DNA from 4 places in the Mesorhizobium sp. WSM4816 genome. Region 1 is predicted to be linked to each of the others. Evidence: predicted binding sites of a transcription regulator. Region 1 holds the regulator's gene; each other region holds the start of a gene.

Evidence for each region. The regulator PhoB, encoded in region 1, activates phosphate uptake and scavenging genes when phosphate is short. The targets are predictions, from matches to a motif close to TGTCATNNANCTGTCAT.
Region 2: ppk2 (polyphosphate kinase 2) is a predicted target of PhoB. The motif match lies at 2,195-2,211, and genes of this name have one in related genera.
Region 3: ugpB (sn-glycerol-3-phosphate ABC transporter substrate-binding protein UgpB) is a predicted target of PhoB. The motif match lies at 2,195-2,211, and genes of this name have one in related genera.
Region 4: AC0L3H_RS00395 (alpha-D-ribose 1-methylphosphonate 5-triphosphate diphosphatase) is a predicted target of PhoB. The motif match lies at 2,209-2,225, and genes of this name have one in related genera.

What each region holds. Positions count from the first base shown of each region.
Region 1 covers NZ_JBVVQR010000006.1:182,349-187,287, reverse strand. The annotation lists gene pstA (phosphate ABC transporter permease PstA) at 1-833, shown strand, start outside; gene pstB (phosphate ABC transporter ATP-binding protein PstB) at 846-1,661, shown strand; gene phoU (phosphate signaling complex protein PhoU) at 1,697-2,404, shown strand; gene phoB (phosphate regulon transcriptional regulator PhoB) at 2,421-3,110, shown strand; gene AC0L3H_RS10295 (ROK family protein) at 3,231-4,478, opposite strand; gene xylF (D-xylose ABC transporter substrate-binding protein) at 4,747-4,939, shown strand, end outside.
Region 2 covers NZ_JBVVQR010000034.1:45,983-50,921, reverse strand. The annotation lists gene AC0L3H_RS26535 (HepT-like ribonuclease domain-containing protein) at 1-190, shown strand, start outside; gene AC0L3H_RS26530 (dihydrofolate reductase family protein) at 326-970, shown strand; gene ppk2 (polyphosphate kinase 2) at 1,187-2,107, opposite strand; gene AC0L3H_RS26520 (aldo/keto reductase) at 2,364-3,407, shown strand; gene AC0L3H_RS26515 (glycosyl transferase family 90) at 3,442-4,413, opposite strand; gene AC0L3H_RS26510 (hypothetical protein) at 4,616-4,774, shown strand.
Region 3 covers NZ_JBVVQR010000006.1:56,908-61,846, forward strand. The annotation lists gene ugpA (sn-glycerol-3-phosphate ABC transporter permease UgpA) at 1-738, opposite strand, end outside; gene ugpB (sn-glycerol-3-phosphate ABC transporter substrate-binding protein UgpB) at 822-2,132, opposite strand; gene tlpA (thiol:disulfide interchange protein TlpA) at 2,374-3,060, opposite strand; gene argH (argininosuccinate lyase) at 3,095-4,495, shown strand; gene AC0L3H_RS09655 (hypothetical protein) at 4,563-4,769, shown strand; gene lysA (diaminopimelate decarboxylase) at 4,822-4,939, shown strand, end outside.
Region 4 covers NZ_JBVVQR010000001.1:90,273-95,211, forward strand. The annotation lists gene AC0L3H_RS00385 (NUDIX hydrolase) at 1-155, shown strand, start outside; gene phnF (phosphonate metabolism transcriptional regulator PhnF) at 202-987, opposite strand; gene AC0L3H_RS00395 (alpha-D-ribose 1-methylphosphonate 5-triphosphate diphosphatase) at 984-2,165, opposite strand; gene AC0L3H_RS00400 (PhnD/SsuA/transferrin family substrate-binding protein) at 2,286-3,143, shown strand; gene AC0L3H_RS00405 (phosphonate ABC transporter ATP-binding protein) at 3,241-3,969, shown strand; gene phnE (phosphonate ABC transporter, permease protein PhnE) at 3,982-4,776, shown strand; gene AC0L3H_RS00415 (calcium:cation antiporter) at 4,845-4,939, opposite strand, start outside.

The DNA of each region.
Region 1 (4,939 bases):
AGGCATTCCTGCGCGTCATCGAGACGCCGGAAGCATCGCGAAAGATTTCGGACAAGGTGATCGTCTGGCTCGACACGCTGAAGAGCGCCGGCCTGATCGAAAGCCGGTTCAACTCGATCTTCTTCTTCACCGGCGCAAGCCGCGAGCCGGAATTGGCCGGTGTCTGGGGCGCGGTCGTCGGATCGTTCCTGACCATGATCGTAACCCTCGCCATCGCCTTCCCGATCGGCGTTTCAGCGGCGATCTATCTTGAGGAATTTGCGCCCAAGAACCGGCTGACGACGATGATCGAAGTGAATATCAACAATCTGGCGGCGGTGCCTTCGATCGTCTTCGGCCTGCTTGGACTTGCCGTATTCCTGAATTTCTTCGGCATGCCGCGCTCAGCCCCGGTGGTCGGCGGCATGGTGCTGGCGCTGATGACCTTGCCGATCATCATTATCGCCTCGCGCGCTTCGCTGCGCGCCGTGCCGCCGTCGATCCGCGAGGCGGCGCTTGGCATCGGAGCTTCCAAGGTCCAGACCGTATTCCATCACGTCCTGCCGCTGGCGATGCCGGGCATCATGACCGGCACCATCCTCGGAATGGCGCATGCGCTGGGCGAAACCGCGCCGTTGCTGATGATCGGCATGGTCGCCTTCATAGTCGACATTCCCGGCGGTTTCACCGATCCCGCAACGATCCTGCCGGTGCAGATATTCATGTGGGCGGATTTCCCGGAAGCGGGGTTCCAGCAGAAGACTTCGGCGGCGATTTTGATTTTGCTGGTGTTTTTGGTCATCATGAATGCCATCGCGGTGATACTGCGCAGGCGCTTCGAGCGGCGCTGGTAAGGAGTAGAGGATATGAACATCATGACGGAAGCCGGCGTCGAGCAGAAACTGAGCAGCGCAACCAACGCCCCTTCGATCAAGATGAAGGGCGAAAAGGTCTCCGTTCACTACGGCGAGAAGCGAGCACTGTTCGACGTCGATCTCGATGTCCGCGAGCATCAGGTGACGGCGTTGATCGGCCCATCGGGCTGCGGCAAGTCGACGTTCCTGCGTTGCCTGAACCGAATGAACGACACCATCGATATCGCGCGGGTGAGCGGCAAGATCACGCTCGACGGCGAGGATGTCTACGACCCGAAAATCGATGTCGTCGAGCTGCGAGCTCGCGTCGGCATGGTGTTCCAGAAGCCGAACCCGTTTCCGAAGTCGATCTACGAAAACGTCGCCTACGGTCCGCGCATCCACGGCCTGGCCAGGAGCAAGGCCGAGTTGGACGGCATCGTCGAATCGAGCCTGAAGAAGGCCGGCCTGTTCAACGAGGTCAAGGATCGCCTGCTCGAGTCGGGTACCGGCCTGTCCGGCGGACAGCAGCAGCGCCTGTGCATTGCGCGCGCCATCGCCGTGTCGCCGGAAGTGATCCTGATGGACGAGCCCTGTTCGGCGCTCGATCCGATCGCCACCGCCCGCGTCGAGGAACTGATCGACGAACTGCGCCAGAACTATACGATCGTCATCGTCACCCATTCGATGCAGCAGGCGGCGCGCGTGTCGCAACGCACGGCGATGTTCCATCTCGGCTATCTGGTCGAGGAGGGCGCGACCGACAAGATGTTCACCAACCCCGACGACAAGCGCACCCAGGACTACATCACCGGCCGGTTCGGCTGAGCGGTCCGGCGAATTTCGAACACGAGGACAGCACCATGGGTGAACACACCGTCGCATCTTTCGACGAGGAACTGGAGCACATCGACAGGCTGATCCGCGACATGGACGAGCTCGCCGCCGCAATGGTAGCGGCCTCGATCCGCGCGCTGCTTGCGTCGGACAATGCGATGGCGCAGCGCGTCGTCTCGGACGACGCCATCATGGATGCGCGGCAGCGCGAGCTCGACGACAGCGCCATCACGCTGATCGCCAAGCGGCAGCCGATGGCGCAGGATCTGCGCGCCGTGGTTGGCGCAATCCGCATGGCGGGCGATCTCGAGCGCATCGGCGATCTGGCCAAGAACATAGCCAAGCGGGTCAGCGCAGTCGGGCAGAGCGCGACGCCGCGTAATCTGTCGCACGGTATTGACGCGATGGCGGACCTCGTTCTTGTGCAGCTGCGCGGCGTGGTCGAGCACTATGTGTCGCGCGATGCCGGCGCGTTGAAGGAACTGCGCGCCGACGACCAGAAGATCGACGTGAAATACACGGCGGTTTTTCGCGAGCTCCTGACCTACATGATGGAGGATCCGCGTAACATCACCGCCTGCACGCACCTTCTGTTCTGCGCCAAGAATCTCGAGCGTATCGGCGATCACGTCACCAACATCGCCGAAAACGCCTACTTTGTCGTGACCGGGCAGCAATTGCCGGCGGATCGCCCGAAGCTCGACGAAACGACGATGTCGGCGCCGGCGACATGACAGGAGTGACCGGCCGATGATCGCGCCGCGCATCATGGTGGTGGAGGATGAAGAGCCGCTGGGCGTCCTCCTCCGTTATAATCTGGAATCCGAAGGCTATCAGGTCGAGGTGGTGACGCGCGGCGACGAGGCCGAAATCCGGCTGCAGGAAAACGTGCCCGATCTTTTGGTGCTCGACTGGATGGTGCCGGCGGTTTCCGGCATCGAGCTTTGCCGGCGGCTTCGGGTGCGCCCCGAAACCGAGCGGCTGCCGATCATCATGCTGACCGCTCGCGGCGAGGAGAGCGACCGGGTGCGCGGCCTTTCGACCGGAGCCGACGACTATCTGGTCAAGCCGTTCTCGACACCGGAATTCATGGCCAGGGTCAAGGCGCTGCTGCGCCGCGCCAAGCCGGAAGTGCTGTCCAGCGTGCTCAAGGTCGGCGACATCATGCTCGATCGTGAATCGCACCGGGTCTATCGCAAGAAGAGCGAGATCCGGCTCGGGCCGACCGAATTCCGGCTGCTCGAATTCATGATGCGCCACCCGGGCCGGGTCTTCTCGCGCAGCCAGTTGCTCGACAATGTCTGGGGCGAGACGATCTACATCGACGAGCGCACCGTGGACGTCCATGTCGGCCGGTTGCGCAAGGCGGTCAACAATGGTCGCATGCCCGATGTCATCCGCACCATCCGCGGCGCCGGCTATGCGATCAGGGAAGACTAGCTGATACCTGCGCTTCCGGCGTACCCCAAAGTACGCTCCGCTCCGGATCTCGGAACCCACCATTCTCGACTCGGCCTGACCTGAATCTCAACACACCCCAAGTCGCGACCCGGGAATCCTTCAAGCCACGTTCTTTCCGACCGAGCCGGCTCGTGCCTGGATGCTCGGCGCGAAAATCTCCTGGTCGACGAAGCTTAGCGCCCGCATGGCGCAGCCTTCGCGGATCAGCGGCAACTCGTTCGGCTCGGTGTCGAAGGAAATCGAACCCGAATGCTGGCCGCCGGCGGTCTGGGCGATGGCCTCGCGCAGCGCCGGCTCGATCAGGTCGAAGGCGGCAGCGCTGGCGCCGACCATGGCCACCGGCGCCGGATCGATCAGCGCAAACAGGCTGCCGAGCCCGAAGCCGAGCGCCTCGCCGGCCTTGCGGTAGGCTTCGCGCTCCGGTCCGTCCGTCTCGCGCGCCCGGGCCGCCAGTGCCCGCATCTCGGCGTCGCTGACATCGGCGACCGGCTCGGCGTTCTCGCTCAACAGCCTTGCGTTGCGCCAGATGGCGTAGTTGCCGGCATAAGCCTCGACGCAGCCGCGCCGCCCGCAGCGGCAAAGCGCGCCGCCCGGCCGATGGATCATGTGGCCGAATTCGCCGCCCGAGGAGTGGGTGCCGGTGAACAGCTCGCCCTTCAGCACCAGCCCCATGCCGATGCCGTGCGAGAGCAGGATGGCGATGAAATCGTCGCGGTAGCGATCCGGGTGGCGCCAGCGCAGCGCCACGGCCATCATGTTGCAGTCGTTCTCCATGATGGCCGGGATGCCGAACTCGCGTTCCAGAATGTCGGCGAAGGCGATGTTCGTCTGCGGCGTGATCGGCGACCACAACATGGCGCGCGCGTGGGAATCGGTGATGCCCTGGATCGCCAGCGCGATGCGGGCGACGCTTTGGACATCGAGGTCGGGATCTTCGAGCCGGCGTCGGACGATGGCGACACTTTCGCCGATCAGCGCGTCGCGCGACATGGTCAGCGTGTCCAGCCGGCGCTGGTCCTCGGCGACCACTTGTCCGGCATAATCGATGACGGCGACCGACAGGAAATTCAGCGACAACACGACGGCCAACACCGCAGCGGCTTGCGGATTGAGGCTGAGGCCGACCTGCGGCCGGCCGCGTTTCAGCGAAACCGTCTCGCTCGCCTTGCTCTCGGCCAGGATGCCTTCCTGGATCAGGTCGGCAGAGATCGCCGATATGGTCGAATGGCTGAGGCCGGTGGTCGCGGCGATCTCGGTCCGCGACGGCTGGCCTGCCCGGCGCACGGCCGAAATCACCATCGCCCGGTTGCGCCGGCGCAGATCGTCATGACGGATTCCCACCGACATTTTTTGTTTCCTCCTCATTGCCGCGGCCGCTCATGAATCGGAAGCCGTCGTGGTAATGTCCGACAAATACTGGCAGAAGCAGAAGGGGCTGTCATTATTTATTCCGAGCATCGAAAAAAAGCGCGAGAGGACGTCAAAATCCATCAGAATTGGTGTTGACAGTGCTTCGGCGTTGGACCAGTATTTTTTCGAGGCTCGAAAAAATAGAGCCTTTGTGCCGGCCTTCGGGCCAGTTGGTCGCGCCCTACGCGGCGCAGGGAGGAATATCATGAAGAGATTCGCAGCCGCCATTTTGGCGGGGGTCGCTATGTCGCTGACGCTCGCGTCGGCCGCGCAGGCCAAGGACAAGGTCATTGGCGTTTCGTGGTCGAACTTCCAGGAAGAGCGTTGGAAGACCGACGAAGCCGCCATGAAGGCGGCGATCGAGGCCGCCGGCGACAAATATATCTCCGCTGACGCTC
Region 2 (4,939 bases), on a different contig from region 1:
ACACATCCCGGACGACTTGCTCGCTCTTGCTCCAGAAATTCCCTGGAAACAGATTCGTGGAATTGGCAACGTTTTGCGTCACGAATACCACAAGACTTCCGACGCCATCGTCTGGACCGTAGTGACAGACAGTCTGTCGCCGCTCCGCCTAGCTGTTGAGCGCATACTCGAGGCGTCGCGGCGCAAGTAGCTGCTGCAACTACCCCTTCTTTGCGAGCCAAACGAGCCGCTTTCTGCTCGGCAGCGAAATACTGCTTGCAAAACGCAATCGGTCTAGATAGAAACAACTGCTTGCATTTCACAACTGGATTAGAGGGAGGTCCTCATGTCAAAGCTTCGCGTCAACGCTTTCACCGTATCTATCGACGGCTTCGGCGCCGGTCCCGACCAGGACCTGAAAGAGCCGCTGGGCGTCGGCGGGGAAGCCCTGCACACATGGATGTTCGGCACCCGAAGCTTCCGCAACATGTCCGGCGAAGATGGCGGGACCACGGATACCGACGACGCGTTCGTAACGCGCAGCTTCGAAAACACCGGCGCGTGGATCATGGGCCGCAACATGTTCGGACCGATCCGCGGCGCTTGGCCCGATGACACCTGGAAGGGCTGGTGGGGAGACAATCCGCCCTACCATGTGCCGGTTTTCGTACTCACCCACCATCCGCAGGAACCTATCGTCATGGAGGGCGGCACGACTTTCCATTTCGTGACCAACGGCATTCACTCGGCGCTGGAAAAGGCAAAAGCCGCGGCTGACGGCAAGGATGTCCGGCTCGGCGGCGGCGTCGCCACGATCCGGCAATATCTGAGGGAAAAGCTCATCGACGACATGCATCTGGCGATATCGCCGATGCTGCTCGGCTCAGGCGAGAACCTTTTTGCCGGCATCGACATGGTCAAACTCGGCTACCGCTGCAGCGAGCAGGTGGGCACGCCGAATGCCATGCATGTCACCATCGAGCGGGCGTGAGCCTGGTTAAGTTCCCCCTTCTCCCCTTGTGGGAGAAGGGGGCCGAGCGAAGCTCGGTCGGATGAGGGTGTTCCAGCTTGGCGCACACCTACGTTCAAATCGGGCGCACAGCGCCAGGATCACCAGCGCCTCATTTCTTCCAACACCCCTCTTCCGTCTCGGCGCTGCGCGCCGATCCACCTTCTCCCACAAGGGGAGAAGGAAGAGGCGCGCTCCTCAATACTTCTCCGGAACATACAGCTCGCGCGGTAGCACCTGGCGCTCGTATTCTGGATTGAAGACGCGATCGGGCAGCGTGATCTCTTCGTGCGGCACTTCCTCATAAGGCATTTGCTTGAGGAGATGATCGATGCAGTTCAGCCGCGCCCGCTTCTTGTCGTTGCCCTCGACGATGAACCAGGGGGCTTCGGGAATGTTGGTGCGGGCGAAGGTCTCTTCCTTGGCCTTGGTATACTGTTCCCAGCGCACGCGCGACTGCAGGTCCATCGGCGACAGCTTCCACTGCTTCATCGGATCATGGATGCGCATCTGAAAGCGCATCTGCTGCTCCTCGTCGGTGATGGAGAACCAGTATTTGACCAGGGTGATGCCGGAGCGGACCAGCATGCGCTCGAACTCCGGCACGTCGCGAAAAAACTCCTCGACCTGGTCCGGCTCGGCGAAGCCCATCACACGTTCGACGCCGGAGCGGTTATACCAGGAGCGGTCGAACAGCACGATCTCGCCGCCTGCCGGCAGATGCGGCACGTAGCGCTGAAAATACCATTGCGATTTCTCGCGCTCGGTCGGCGCAGGAAGTGCGACGACGCGGCAGATGCGCGGATTGAGCCGCTGGGTGATGCGCTTGATGACGCCCCCCTTGCCGGCCGAATCGCGGCCCTCGAAAACCACCACCAGCTTCTTCCTGGTGTAAGCCACCCAGGACTGCAGCTTGATCAATTCGGATTGCAGCGTGATCAGGTCGCGAAAATATTGCGGGCGATCCATCGAGGGCGGATGCGCGTTCTTGTAGATCCTGGCGATTTCCAGCGACAGCGACGGTTCCGACATCTCCAGCTCGTAGTCCTCGTCGAGCGTGTCGGCGAGTTCCGCTTCCAGCCAGTCCCTGGCGGGAGAATTCTGTTTTGCTTCGGTCATTTATGCTGCTCCGCGTGCACGCCCGCGTCGGCCTCGGCCTGCCGGCCGAGATCGGACACCTTGAGCCGACTTGCATATAGGCCGGCAATGACGGTTTTATTGCAGCCGGCCCGCACGCCGGTCGCCCAACTCCGCGAGATGTGATCGATCAGCCTGCCTGGCACGCACGACAAGCGGCTCGAATTGTCCTACAAATGCCAGGTTTCCCCGAGCAACCTTCAAAGCACCCTTTTCAACGCAATCGCGAGGATCTGACATGGAATACCGCACACTCGGCCGTTCCGGGCTGAAGGTTTCGACGCTGACCATGGGCACCATGACTTTTGGCGGCGCTGGCGCATTTTCGGCGGTCGGCAAGACCGATCTCGACGAGGCACGCCGGATGATCGACCTCTGCATCGATGCCGGCATCAATCTCATCGACACCGCCAATGTCTATTCGAACGGGCTTTCGGAAGAGATCATCGGCGAAGCGCTCGGCGGCAAACGCAAGGGCGATGTGCTGATCGCCTCCAAGGCGCGCATGCGGATCGGCGACGGTCCCAACGATGAGGGCCTGTCGCGCTATCATCTGATCCGCGAGTGCGAGAAGAGCCTGAAGCGCCTCAGGACCCACGTCATCGACATCTATTTCCTGCACGAATGGGACGGCACGACGCCGCTCGAAGAGACCATCGCCGCGCTCGACACGCTCGTCAGCCAGGGCAAGATCCGCTATGTCGGCTGCTCCAACTATTCCGGCTGGCAAGTGATGAAGGCGCTGGGGATCAGCGACCGCCAGCACCAGCCGCGCTTCGTCACCCAGCAAATCCACTACACGCTGGAAGCGCGCGAAGCCGAATATGAACTGCTGCCGATCTCGGTCGACCAGGGGCTTGGCGTGCTGGTATGGAGCCCGCTCGCCGGTGGACTGCTGTCCGGCAAATACCACCGCGACCAGGCCACCGCCCGCCAGATCAGCGGCTGGACCGAACCGCCGATCCGCGACGAGGACCGGCTGTGGCGGATCGTAGACGTGCTTTCCCATATTGGCGAGAACCATGGCGTTTCGGCGGCGCAGGTGGCGCTTGCCTGGCTGCTCGGCCGGCCCGCGGTCAGTTCGCTGGTGATCGGCGGACGGACCGAAGTGCAGTTCAAGGACAATATCGCCGCAGCCGGCCTGGTGCTGAACAGCGATGAGCGCGCACGCCTCGACGCTGTGAGCCGCCCGCCCGTTCTCTACCCCTATTGGCACCAGCAATTCACGGCAAAAGACCGGTTTGGTCCGGCCGATCTGGTTCTTGACCGGGAGGACATCTGACAACGATCCGGATCAGCTCGAAGTCGCCGCGGGCTTAGCCTGAAATAAAACGCCAGACCTCGGGATCAGGCTCGATCTGGCCGCTGAGCACGAAATATTTGTAGAGCACGAGCAAGCAGATCGCCTGCTCGGCCCGCTCGTCGGCGAACTTGCGGCAATAGGCGTTGGCGGCGGCAACGATGCGTTCGGCCTCAGTCGGATGCCGTTCGAGATATTGCACCCGCTCGGCAAGATCCGTGAAATCGGGTTCGAGCGGCACATAGTGAACACCAGCCACGAGTTCGCTTTCGGCGAACCATGTCTCATATGTCGGCGGTGGCATCAGGCACAGCGAATTCGAACTCATGACCCATTTCAAGTTGGTCGCCACGTCGTTGCCTTCGAGCGAAATGATGTAGCGACAGCGCCGCTGCTGGTCGATGCTCAGATAAGACTTGCGATATTCCGGCGCTGCCGTCGGTTTGGGCGTTCCGACATCGCAAAAGGGCAGATCGCGCGCAACCTCCAGAAGCAAGGTCCTTATCGGGTTGTTGAGCTCGCCGCGCCACACCGCAACCGGAAGCTTGTCCGCGAAGGCTACATCGTCGGCGGGCATGTGAAAGTGGCGGAACTTGTTGAGCTTGAACAGCACCCCGTTGCTGTTGTCGCCGGCGATCGGCCGATCCTTGACGATCGACGGTATCGCAGGCACGTCGACGACGTCGCCGAATTCGAGATCGATGCGCAAATCGGGATCGAAGTAGCGGGTAAATTCCTTCAGATCGTAGTAATACATGCTCCGGCCTCTCGGTAGCCGGCTGACCGGCACGGCCCCGCCGCTCGGCGCGAAAGCGTCCTGCAATCTGTTGTAGCAGTTGAGACGCGCCCGGACCGATCCGTCCGAAAGCCTGGCCTGATCGAGCAACCCGGCGAGCCTGCGGCGGAACAGCGCCTGCGGTGCGATATCGCGCACGGCATTGCGCGCATAGTAGAATAGCTTCTGTGCGTTTCTTTGAAGGGTGGCCATCGGTCACTTGGTGAAAAATCGGCTTGTGATTTGCCCCCGGTCCCTCCTACACCATTGTGCCGGCTATCTTGCAAGCCACGGAACCGTGTTCAGCCGGCCTGCCTGGCTGTCCATGGAGCCGATCGCTCTTTGCGGTGTTGTGTTTGTAGCCCAATGCTCCTAGGCAGGGCTAAGAACCTTTGGGATTGTGAAAGGAAGAGATATGGCGCGAGCACCGAATTACGGCCAGGAACGCAAGGAACGCGACCGGCAGAAGGCTGCCAAGAAGGCGGAAAAGCAAGCGGCCAAGGTTGCAGCCAAGGAACGTTCGAAGCCGGAAGACGAGACCACGTCCGAGACCGAAACGGAAACCGCAGAGTAAACTGCAGGGCAATCGCTTCATAGTGACGGCGAGAAGGGAACTGGCCGCAACTTTGGCGCGCTTTCTGCAACGCCGGAGATTGGCGAAACCCTTGGTGCAGGCCGCTTTCTCCCGTCCGGTGAGAAATGCCCGGTCCACCCTCCGCAGCTGCTGCGGAGGACGGGC
Region 3 (4,939 bases), 130 kb from region 1:
CTCGGTCGCCTTGCCCGGCCCGCCGCCGGTGACGGCATGAACGATGCCGAACGTGTCGAACAGGGCATAGACGGTGTTGACGACCAGCAGGAAAAAGGTGGTCGGCGCGAGCAGCGGGAAGACGATGGTCCAGAAGCGCTTGGTCTCGCCGGCGCCGTCCATGGCCGCCGCCTCGATCAGCGTTTTCGGCACTGCCTGCAGACCGGCGACGAAGAACAGGAAATTGTAGCTGATCTGCTTCCAGGCAGCCGCCGACACCAGCAGGATCATGGCGTGGGTGCCGTTGAGCAGCGGATCCCAGGCGATGCCGAGGCTTCTCAGCAAATACGCCAACGAGCCGATCGAAGGATTGAACAGAAACAGCCACAGCATGCCGGCAATCGCCGGCGCCACGGCATAAGGCCATATCAACAGCGTGCGGTAGAGGCCTTTGCCGCGCACCGCCCTCTCGGCCATGACCGCAAGCAAAAGCGCCACGCACATCGCGACGATCGCGGTCGCAAGCGAGAACACCACGGTGACCTGGATCGAGTTGAGGTAGGCCGGATCGGCCAGCACCTTGCGGAAATTGGCAAACCAGACGAACCTGGTCCTCAGCCCGAACGGATCCTGCCTGAGCATCGACTGGTAAAGCGCCTGACCGGCCGGCCAGTAGAAGAAAACCAGTGTTATGGCGAGTTGCGGCGCCACCAGCAGGTAGGGCAGGATCTTGTTGGGAAAGACGACGCGGGGAGACAGGCTGATTTCCTTCGCTATCTCGGGGACGCCCACGCGAGCTCGCGTGGGCGATATTCAAACAGACACCAACCGAGATAATCCCGTCAGTTCTCCAGCGCTTCCTTGATTGCGGCGTTGCCGCGCGTGACCGCGTTGTCAAGCGCCTGCTGAGCGGTTTGCTGGCCGGCCAGCATCTTCTCGAACTCCTCGTTCTGGATATCGCGCACCTGCGGCAGGTTCGGCAGGCGCACGCCCTTCGAGTTGTCGGTCGGCGCCTTGCCCGTCATTTGCAGGATGGGTGTCTCACGGCCGGGGTTCTTGTCATAGAAGCCCGATTTCTTGGTCGCCTCGTAGGCAGCGAGCGTCACCGGCAGGTATCCCGACTTCTGGTGCAGATATTCCTGCACATCGGTCTTGGACAAATAGGCGAAGAATGCCGCAACGCCCTTGTATTGCTCGTCCGACTTGGCGCCGAACACCCACAGGCTGGCGCCGCCCGGCGTGGTGTTCTGCGGTGCGCCCTTGGCGTCGCTGTCGTAGGGAAGCTGGCCGATGCCATAGTTCATGCCGGACTTGACGATGTCGCCGAGGCCGCCCGACGATTCGGTGAAGATGCCGCATTCGCCGGCGAGGAAGATCTGCTTGGCTTCGGAGGTACGCCCGCCATATTTGAAGGTGCCGTCCTTGGCGAGGTCTGCGAGCGCCTGGAAGTGGTTGACGAAAATCGGCGCGTTGATCTTGAGTTCGACATCACCGCCGGCCAGGCCGTTCTGCTGGGTCGCCCACGACACATCATTCCATGCTGCAAAATTCTCCAGATGGATCCAGGTCAGCCAGGTCGAGGTATAGCCACAAGGGGCGGCGCCGCTCGTCTTGATCTTCTTGGCGGCTTCCCACACCTCGTTCCAGGTCTTGGGCGGGTTGTTCACGTCGAGACCGGCCTTCTGGAAGATATCCTTGTTGTAATAGAGGATCGGCGAGGAGGAATTGTAGGGGAAGGACAGCATGGTGCCGTCCGGCTTCGAATAATAGCCGACGATGCCGGGCAGATACTGGCTCTTGTCGAAGGTCATCCCGGCACCGGTCATCACCTCGGCCACCGGCTTGATCGCACCCTCGGCCGCCATCATCACTCCGGTGCCGACGTCGAACACCTGGAGGATATCGGGCGCCTGTCCGGCGCGGAAAGCGGCGATGCCGGCGTTCAGCGTCTCCGGATAGGTGCCCTTGAACACCGGAACCAGCTCATAGTCGCTCTGGCTGGCGTTGAAATCCTTGGAGATCTTGCCGACGACCTCGGCGTTGGCGCCGGTCATGGCGTGCCACCAACTGATCTGCGTGACGGCGAAGGCGGAGGTGGTGGAAAGCAGGGTCAAGGTGGCGGCGACACCGGCCGCGAAGCCGAAGAACTTCATGTTTCATCTCCCGTTTGTCATTGGCGAAAGGGCCACTCTCGCAAAGCCAATATGTGCCGCCCGTGACAATTGGACAACGGTTTTGTTGCGGACCGATGAACTTGATTTCCACTTAAAGTGGCGTGCGCTTCGAGATGAGAGCCGATGGAAAGCAATTGAAAAGCCGGCTTACCAATCGAACAACGACGACGACCGGCAATCGCCGGCGCCTCCTAAAGAGCGCACTGTTGCGCGACATGCGTTAGTCCGACTTGCCGAGCGCCGTCTCGACCAGCCGCCTGGCATCGGGGCTCGACCATTCGGCCGGGCCGTTCATGTGGGCAATCAGGCAGCCTTCCGAGTCGATCAGCATGGTGACCGGCAGGCCGAGCGCCAGGCCGCGTGTCTTGAGATCGTTGAACAGCGCCATCGTCGAATCACGGTAGTAGCCGAGCGCCTTGACGCCGGTCTCCTCAAGGAACTTCTTCGGTTTGGCGTCGTCGCCGGCATCGACATTGACCGCGACGACCTCGAAAGCATCGCTGCCCATTTCGTTCTGCAGCGCGTCGAGCGCCGGCATTTCGGCGCGGCAGGGCGCGCACCATGTCGCCCACAGATTGAGCAGCACCGTCTTGCCGGCATGGTCGGCGAGCGTCATCGGCTTGCCGTCGGGGCTGTTGAAGGCAAGGCCCTTCAGCGATTGCGGCGGATCGGCCGGCAAAAGTGCGGCAACCTGGCCGGTGGCAGCCGCCGCGACCGTCTTGGCGCGATCGGCCTTGGCGGCGCAGGCGACATCGTCCTTGCTGTCGCCAACCGCGACTTGAGCGGGGGCGTTGTTGCCAGAACCGCTTTCGCTGACATATACCGCGACCGCGCCGGCAAGCACGCCTGCCACCAAAGCGGCGAGGATGAGGCGCGGGGCGGGGAAAAATCGATTGCCGTCTGCCATTTTTTAAAACTGCTCCGGAGCACGGGTTATAGCGATGAGCGACAAGAAGGCCAGCAACCAGATGTGGGGCGGACGTTTTGCCTCGGGTCCGGCCGCGATCATGGAAGCGATCAACGCGTCGATCTCGTTCGACCGCAAACTCTACGCGCAGGATATCAGGGGCTCGATCGCCCACAGCGAGATGCTGGCGCAAACCGGCATTATTTCGGCGGCCGATCAAGAAAAAATCGCTCACGGGCTGAACACGATCCTGGCAGAAATCGAAGCCGGCACGTTCGAGTTCTCGACCAGGCTGGAAGACATCCACATGAATGTCGAGGCCCGCCTTGCCGAGCTGATCGGCCCGGCTGCCGGCCGCCTGCATACCGCCCGTTCGCGCAACGACCAGGTGGCGGTCGATCTCAGGCTATGGGTCAAGGACGAGTGCTTTCGCGTCGCCGAGGCGCTGAAGGGCCTGATCACGGCGTTCCTGGAGCGGGCCGAGGAGCATGCGGCAACGGTGATGCCGGGCTTCACCCACATGCAGGCGGCTCAGCCGGTAACCTTCGGCCATCACTGCATGGCCTATGTCGAGATGTTCTCGCGCGACCTGTCGCGTGTTCGCGACGCTATCGAACGGATGGACGAAAGTCCGCTCGGTGCGGCCGCCCTTGCCGGCACCAGCTTTCCGATCGACCGGCACCAGACGGCCAGGGCGCTCGGCTTCCGTGAGCCGATGCGCAATTCCCTCGACAGCGTTTCGGACCGCGATTTCGCGCTCGAGTTTTTGGGGCTGGCGGCGATCTGCGCGACGCATCTGTCGCGACTGGCCGAAGAAATCATCATCTGGTCGACGCCGCAATTCGGCTTCGTCAGGTTGTCGGACTCATTCTCCACCGGCTCCTCGATCATGCCGCAGAAGAAGAACCCCGACGCCGCCGAGCTGGTGCGCGGCAAGACCGGCCGCGTCACCGGCCATCTGGTCGGCCTGCTGACTGTCATGAAGGGCATGCCGCTGACCTACGGCAAGGACATGCAGGAAGACAAGGAGTCCGTGTTCGACGCCGCCGAGACGCTCGACCTGATGCTGGCGGCGATGACCGGCATGGTGCGCGACATGACGGTGAATGCCGCCGCCATGAAGAAGGCCGCCGGGTCAGGCTATGCGACCGCGACCGATCTCGCCGACTGGCTGGTGCGCAGCCTCGGCCTGCCGTTCCGCGAGGCGCACCACGTCACCGGCCGCGCCGTGGCGCTGGCCGAAGAGAGGAAAATCGGGCTCGACAGGCTGCCGCTGGAAGACTTGCAGTCCATTCACCCCGGCATCACGACGGACGTGTTTTCGGTGCTTGCCGTGCAAAACTCGGTGAAGAGCCGCACGAGCTTCGGCGGCACCGCGCCATCGGAAGTGAGGAAGCAGATCCGCTACTGGAAAAAGCACATTGCGAGGGCGTGATGCCGGGGTGCAATGCCAGCAAAACTCCGCTAAAAGCGGCGGGCAAAAGTTTCGGACGGATGGATCGATGACCGCAAGCAGGATTTTGGTGACGCTGACGCTGCTGGCGGCGCTGGCAACCGTAACGGCCTGCGGCAGGAAAGCCGGGCTCGATACGCCCTATGAGGCGGCCGTGCAGGCGCGCAAGGATGCCCAAAAGGCAGAGCAGCCCGTGCCGCCGGAGCCGGAAAAACCCGTCGAGGACAAGAAGTTCATTCTCGACCCGTTGATCTAGAGCCGATGAGATCGGCCGATCTCGTCGTGCTCCAACTTCCGGAACCATTCTCGTGAACCATTTCGACTACCGCGACGGCGTGCTGCATGCCGAGGACGTGGCGATATCAGAGATCGCCGCAAGCGTCGGCACGCCGTTCTATTGCTATTCGACGGCGACGCTGACCAGGC
Region 4 (4,939 bases), on a different contig from region 1:
GCAACATGTTCGAGATGGAATGGCCGCCGCGCAGCGGCCGCATGCAGACTTTTCCTGAGATCGATCGCGCAGGGTGGTTCGGCCTCGAAATGGCCCGGGAAAAGTTGCTTGTCGCCCAGCGGCCTTTTCTCGACCGGCTTGTGGTGTCTGTCTAAGGGTCGACCCAATGGCCTCAACTGGTCGTGTTGACATGCGCCATAATCAGAAGACGAATTCGACGGATGTCAGCGGCCAGCAGCCGCGGGTCCATTCGATTGGTACGCCGTTTCGGTCCTCGTTGACAGCATTGATGCGGAATACTGGCGTTCCGGGCGTCAGCCGCAGGATTTCCGCTTCATCGGGGGATGCAAAGCCGCCACTGATGCGCGTCTCGGCCCGCCGGTAGTTGTCGATGCCATGCGCGCGGAAAACATCGGTCACCGACTGACGCACATCGTATCTCTGCTCGAAGTCGGGGAAGACATGCGCCGGAAAGAACTTGGTATTGACGTAAACCGGCTGCTTGTCCGACGTTCTGATCCGGCACAGCCGGATAATGGTGGTGTCAGGTGCGAGACGCAACCGTTCCGCCACGGCCGCTTCGGCCGGTTCCCGGACGATCAGCAGCGTATTGGTGCCGATTTCCTGGCCGTGGGCTTCGAAATTGTCGAGAAAGCGCTGTCCGTCGCGAACAGTGAATGTCGAGGGCAGGTTTCGCACGAAGATACCGACGCCCTTGCGGGCGGTGAGGTGGCCCTCATGCTGTAACTGCTGCAGCGCCCGGCGAAGCGTAATGCGGGTGACCGCGAGTTTCTGTGCCAGATGCGTTTCTCCGGGAAGCTGGCTGCCCGGCGCAAGACTGCCGCTCTCGATCAGATCGAAGATGTGATCGTAGATCTGCTGCCAGATCGGCGTATCGCTGCGTGGCCGAAAGACCAGCCCGTCAAAGGCCAGAAGGCGATTGCCATTGCGCTCGTGTGGTGTTGAAATTTTCGTGTCCAAGGTCATGAAACCTTATCCACCCGCGACCGCCGTGCAGACCGTCGGTCTGTGCGGGAGAGCCCGGAGCTATAGACAATTTGTCCATGGACCATGGTGGCCACCACACGCGGATGCTCTGGATCGCCAGCATCGACCAGGATCAGACCCGCCCGGCGGCCGGCAACAAGCGAGCCGCGATCGTCGAGGTCGGCCACCCGGGCCGGGTTTGCCGAAACCAGATTCCAGATCGAGGGGAAGTCGCCGGCGTCCGGCGAAGACAGTCTGAAGGCCGCATGCAGAGGCGAAGGGTAGTGGTAATCGCTGGTCAGCACCGTGCAAAGTCCGGCTCTGACGGCCTCGGTGGCATTTAGCGCTCCATTATGGCTGCCGCCGCGCACGACGTTGGGCGCGCCGAGGATCACATCCTCGCCCATTTGCCGCGCGGCCTTGGCCGTTTCGAGCGTTAGCGGAAATTCCGAGGCCTTTGCGCCGAGGGCGCGAAAATACATGCGTTCCTCGGGAGACGCTTCGTCATGGGCAAGAAGCACATTGCCATTGGCCCGCGCAGTTGCGGCCAGCTTCCCGATCGCGATCTCAACCTCGGCGCGGCGGGACCAAATCTGGCCGAGCAACGTCATGTATTGCTCGCGGCTCAAGCCAGACCGCTCCGCCATCTGACCGATCTTGCGGGCAATCGTGCCGTTCAGCACCGACCCCGTGGTATGATCGTTGACGGCGATGATCGGCCGTGGCGAAAGCGAGAGCCATCGTACGACCTGCGCCATCTGATCAAGCGCGAAGGTCTCCCAGCGCAGATGCAGACGCGTATCGCAGCCAAGGCTATCGCGGAGATCGCAGACCGCGCCGATCAGCTGTTTGGCAGCGTCGAGCGAGCGAAGTCCAGGCTCCCACGACACCGTGACGCCGTGAAAGGCCGTGGTTACGCCATTGGCGACAAGCTGGCGGTCCGTATCTTTCAGCGCCAGCGCGGTGTCGAAGCGGACACCGGGCCGCGGCATGATCTGGCGCTCGAAGCCGTCGCCGTGAATATCGACGATCCCCGGAAGCACGAGCAGACCATCGGCATCGATTGTGGAGGCATGGGCCGCCCGCAGCTCTGACAGGGCGCCGCCGGTGACGCTCAGGTCCGCGGTTTCAAGTCCCCGTTCGGTAAGGATGCGACCACCCTGGATGTGCCAGTTCACTGTATCCCTCAAAAAGCAAAGTCTGCCGGTGGCGCCGGCGAAATGTCACGAGCACGTCATCTGCTGCGTATACGGATTAGCGGGTAACAGTTTCCTGTCTATACAGCAAAGGAAAAAACGATGATCCGCAGCATCGCAACCGCACTCGCCCTGACGCTTGCCTCCGCTCTTCCAGTGTTTGCGGAGCCGGTGGAATTCGCGGTAACCGACATGGAGGGACTGGAGGCTCTTCAGCAGGAATTCGGTGCTTTCCAGACCGCTCTTGAAGAGGCGACCGGCCTGGATGTCGAGCTGTTTCCGGTCAGTTCGCGGACCAGCGCCGTCGAGGCGATGAATTCCGGGCAGGTCGATCTTGTCCTGACCGGTCCTGCAGAATACGTCGTCATGAAGGAATTAAGCCAGCCGAAGATTGTTGTCGCCTGGCAGCGCCCCGACTATTTCGCTCAGATCGCCGTGCTGGCGAATGGACCGATCCGCTCGGTCGAAGACTTGAAGGGCAAGAAGGTCGCATTCGGCTCGGTCGGCTCGACGTCCCAGCACCTCGGCCCCGCGCAGGCGCTGGCCGATTTCAACCTGAAATATGCCACCGATTACGAACCAGTAATCATATCGCGCAACATCGCGGCTGAGGCTCTCATCCGCGGCGACATCGCCGCTATCGGCTTGAATTTCGGCTATCTGAACTCGGTCCGGGAAGCATTCCCCGGCGTTGCCTTCTCGGTCATCGCACGGGGCCGCGATCTGCCGAACGACATTCTTGTCGCCCGCAAGGACATTTCAGATGACGTGTTCGTCAAGATCCGCGATGCCTTTGCGAAGAATGGCAATGAGCTGATGAAAGCGATCTTGACCGGCGAGGACAACCAGAAATTCAAGGGCGGTTTCTTCCTGACTGATGTCAGGGACTCGGACTACGACTATGTCCGCTCGATGTACCGCACGATCGGAATTGAGACCCTCACCGACTTCGTAAACTGAGGCTTGCTCCTTTTTCATCGACTTGCTCCTTTCAGCGACAAGGCCGGCGGCTAACCGCCGGTCTGTTTCGCAGTTCGGTCTGGGCCAAGAGGTCACTATGACAGCCATCATTCGGGCGCACGATCTTGCGAAGAGCTATGCGAACGGAAAGGTCATTTTCTCCAGTATCGGCCTCACCATAGCATCGCGCGAACGGGTTGCCCTGATTGGCTCGAACGGTGCTGGAAAATCCACCCTGCTCAAATGCCTCATTGGTCTTCTACCGTCGAGCGGTGGCGAGGTCGTCACCCTCGGCGAGAGCTTCCGCTCGGCGCCGTCCGTCGCCCAGCTGCGGCGCATACGCAGGCAGATCGGATTTGTCTTCCAGCACCACGGACTGGTCAGCCGCCAATCGGTTCTTACAAACGTTTTGCAGGGCAAGCTCGGGCTGCCCGGCGGCTGGCGCGGCTGGCACCATTCCATCGCAAAGCAACACTGGCGCGAGGAAGCAATGAAAGCCCTCGCCGAAGTGCGGCTTCTCGGCAAGGCGGGCGCCCGCGCCGACGCGCTTTCTGGAGGGCAGGCGCAGCGGGTGGCGATTGCCCGTGCGTTGATCCGGCGTCCGAAGCTTTTGATAGCAGACGAACCGGCGGCAAGTCTCGACCCGGCGGCTGGACATGATGTGATGCGCGTCTTCTCCGAGCTGACCCAGGAACAGGCGATCACTTTGGTCTACACCACGCACGACATGGAACATGCTCTCGACTACTCCGACCGCTTGATAGCGCTCAAGGCGGGCAAGGTCTTCTTCGACCGACCGACGGCGCAGGTGACCGCGCTGATCTGAAAGACGTCTTCGATGCATGACCGCCTTTCGCCGAGCCGGATTCCATCGATCTCGCCCGTCACTTTCAGCTTTGCCGTCGCTTTGGCCGCTCTCGTGATCGTTTCCGCCGGGCAGGTCGCACCTTCGCCGGAACAACTGGCAGGCGGGGTGCCCCGAATGGTCCATCTCGTCGGCCGCATGATACCCCCAAATGTCGAGCCAGGGTTCCTCCTGAGGGTTTTGTGGCGCATGGTCGAAACGTTTCAGATAGCGCTCGTGGGGACAGCAATAGGTGTCGTCCTCAGCTTGCCGTTTGCCTGGCTCTCGGCCAAGGACATAACCCCGATCGGCCCGTTCCGGCATATCTCCAGGATGCTGGTCTCGTTGTTCAGGACTGTTCCAGATTTGGTCTGGGCACTACTTTTCGTGTCAGCCGTTGGTCTCGGGGCGGTTGCCGGCACCATGACCATCGTCGTCGATTCGATCGGCTTTTGCGGGCGCTTCTTCGCCGAGGCGATGGAGGATGCCGACGAAAGACCTCAGGAAGCGCTGTTTGCAATCGGCGCCGGACGATTCTCTGTTCTGTGCGGGGCAGTACTGCCTGACGCCATGCCGTCCCTGATAAACACCACGCTCTTCGCGCTTGAAAAGGCAGTGCGCTCATCAGTTGTTCTCGGCCTCGTTGGAGCCGGTGGCATCGGCCAGGAGCTGAAGGTCGCGTTCGATCTTTTCCAATACAGGAATGCCTCGACCATCATTCTCGTGATCTTCGCCATCGTGGTGTTGATGGAGTTCGTGACGGATCGCCTACGCTCGAAGGTCCAGTAATTGCAGGCTAGGCATGTGCGCCGCAAATCGACAGAACGCGGCGATCGCCGAAGACGGCGGGCGATCACCTACGGCACGAAGATAAGGAACAGATAGGCGACAAACACGACGAGATGAACGAGCCCTGTCAGCATCGTTGTTCGGCCCGTCCCAAAGCTCACGA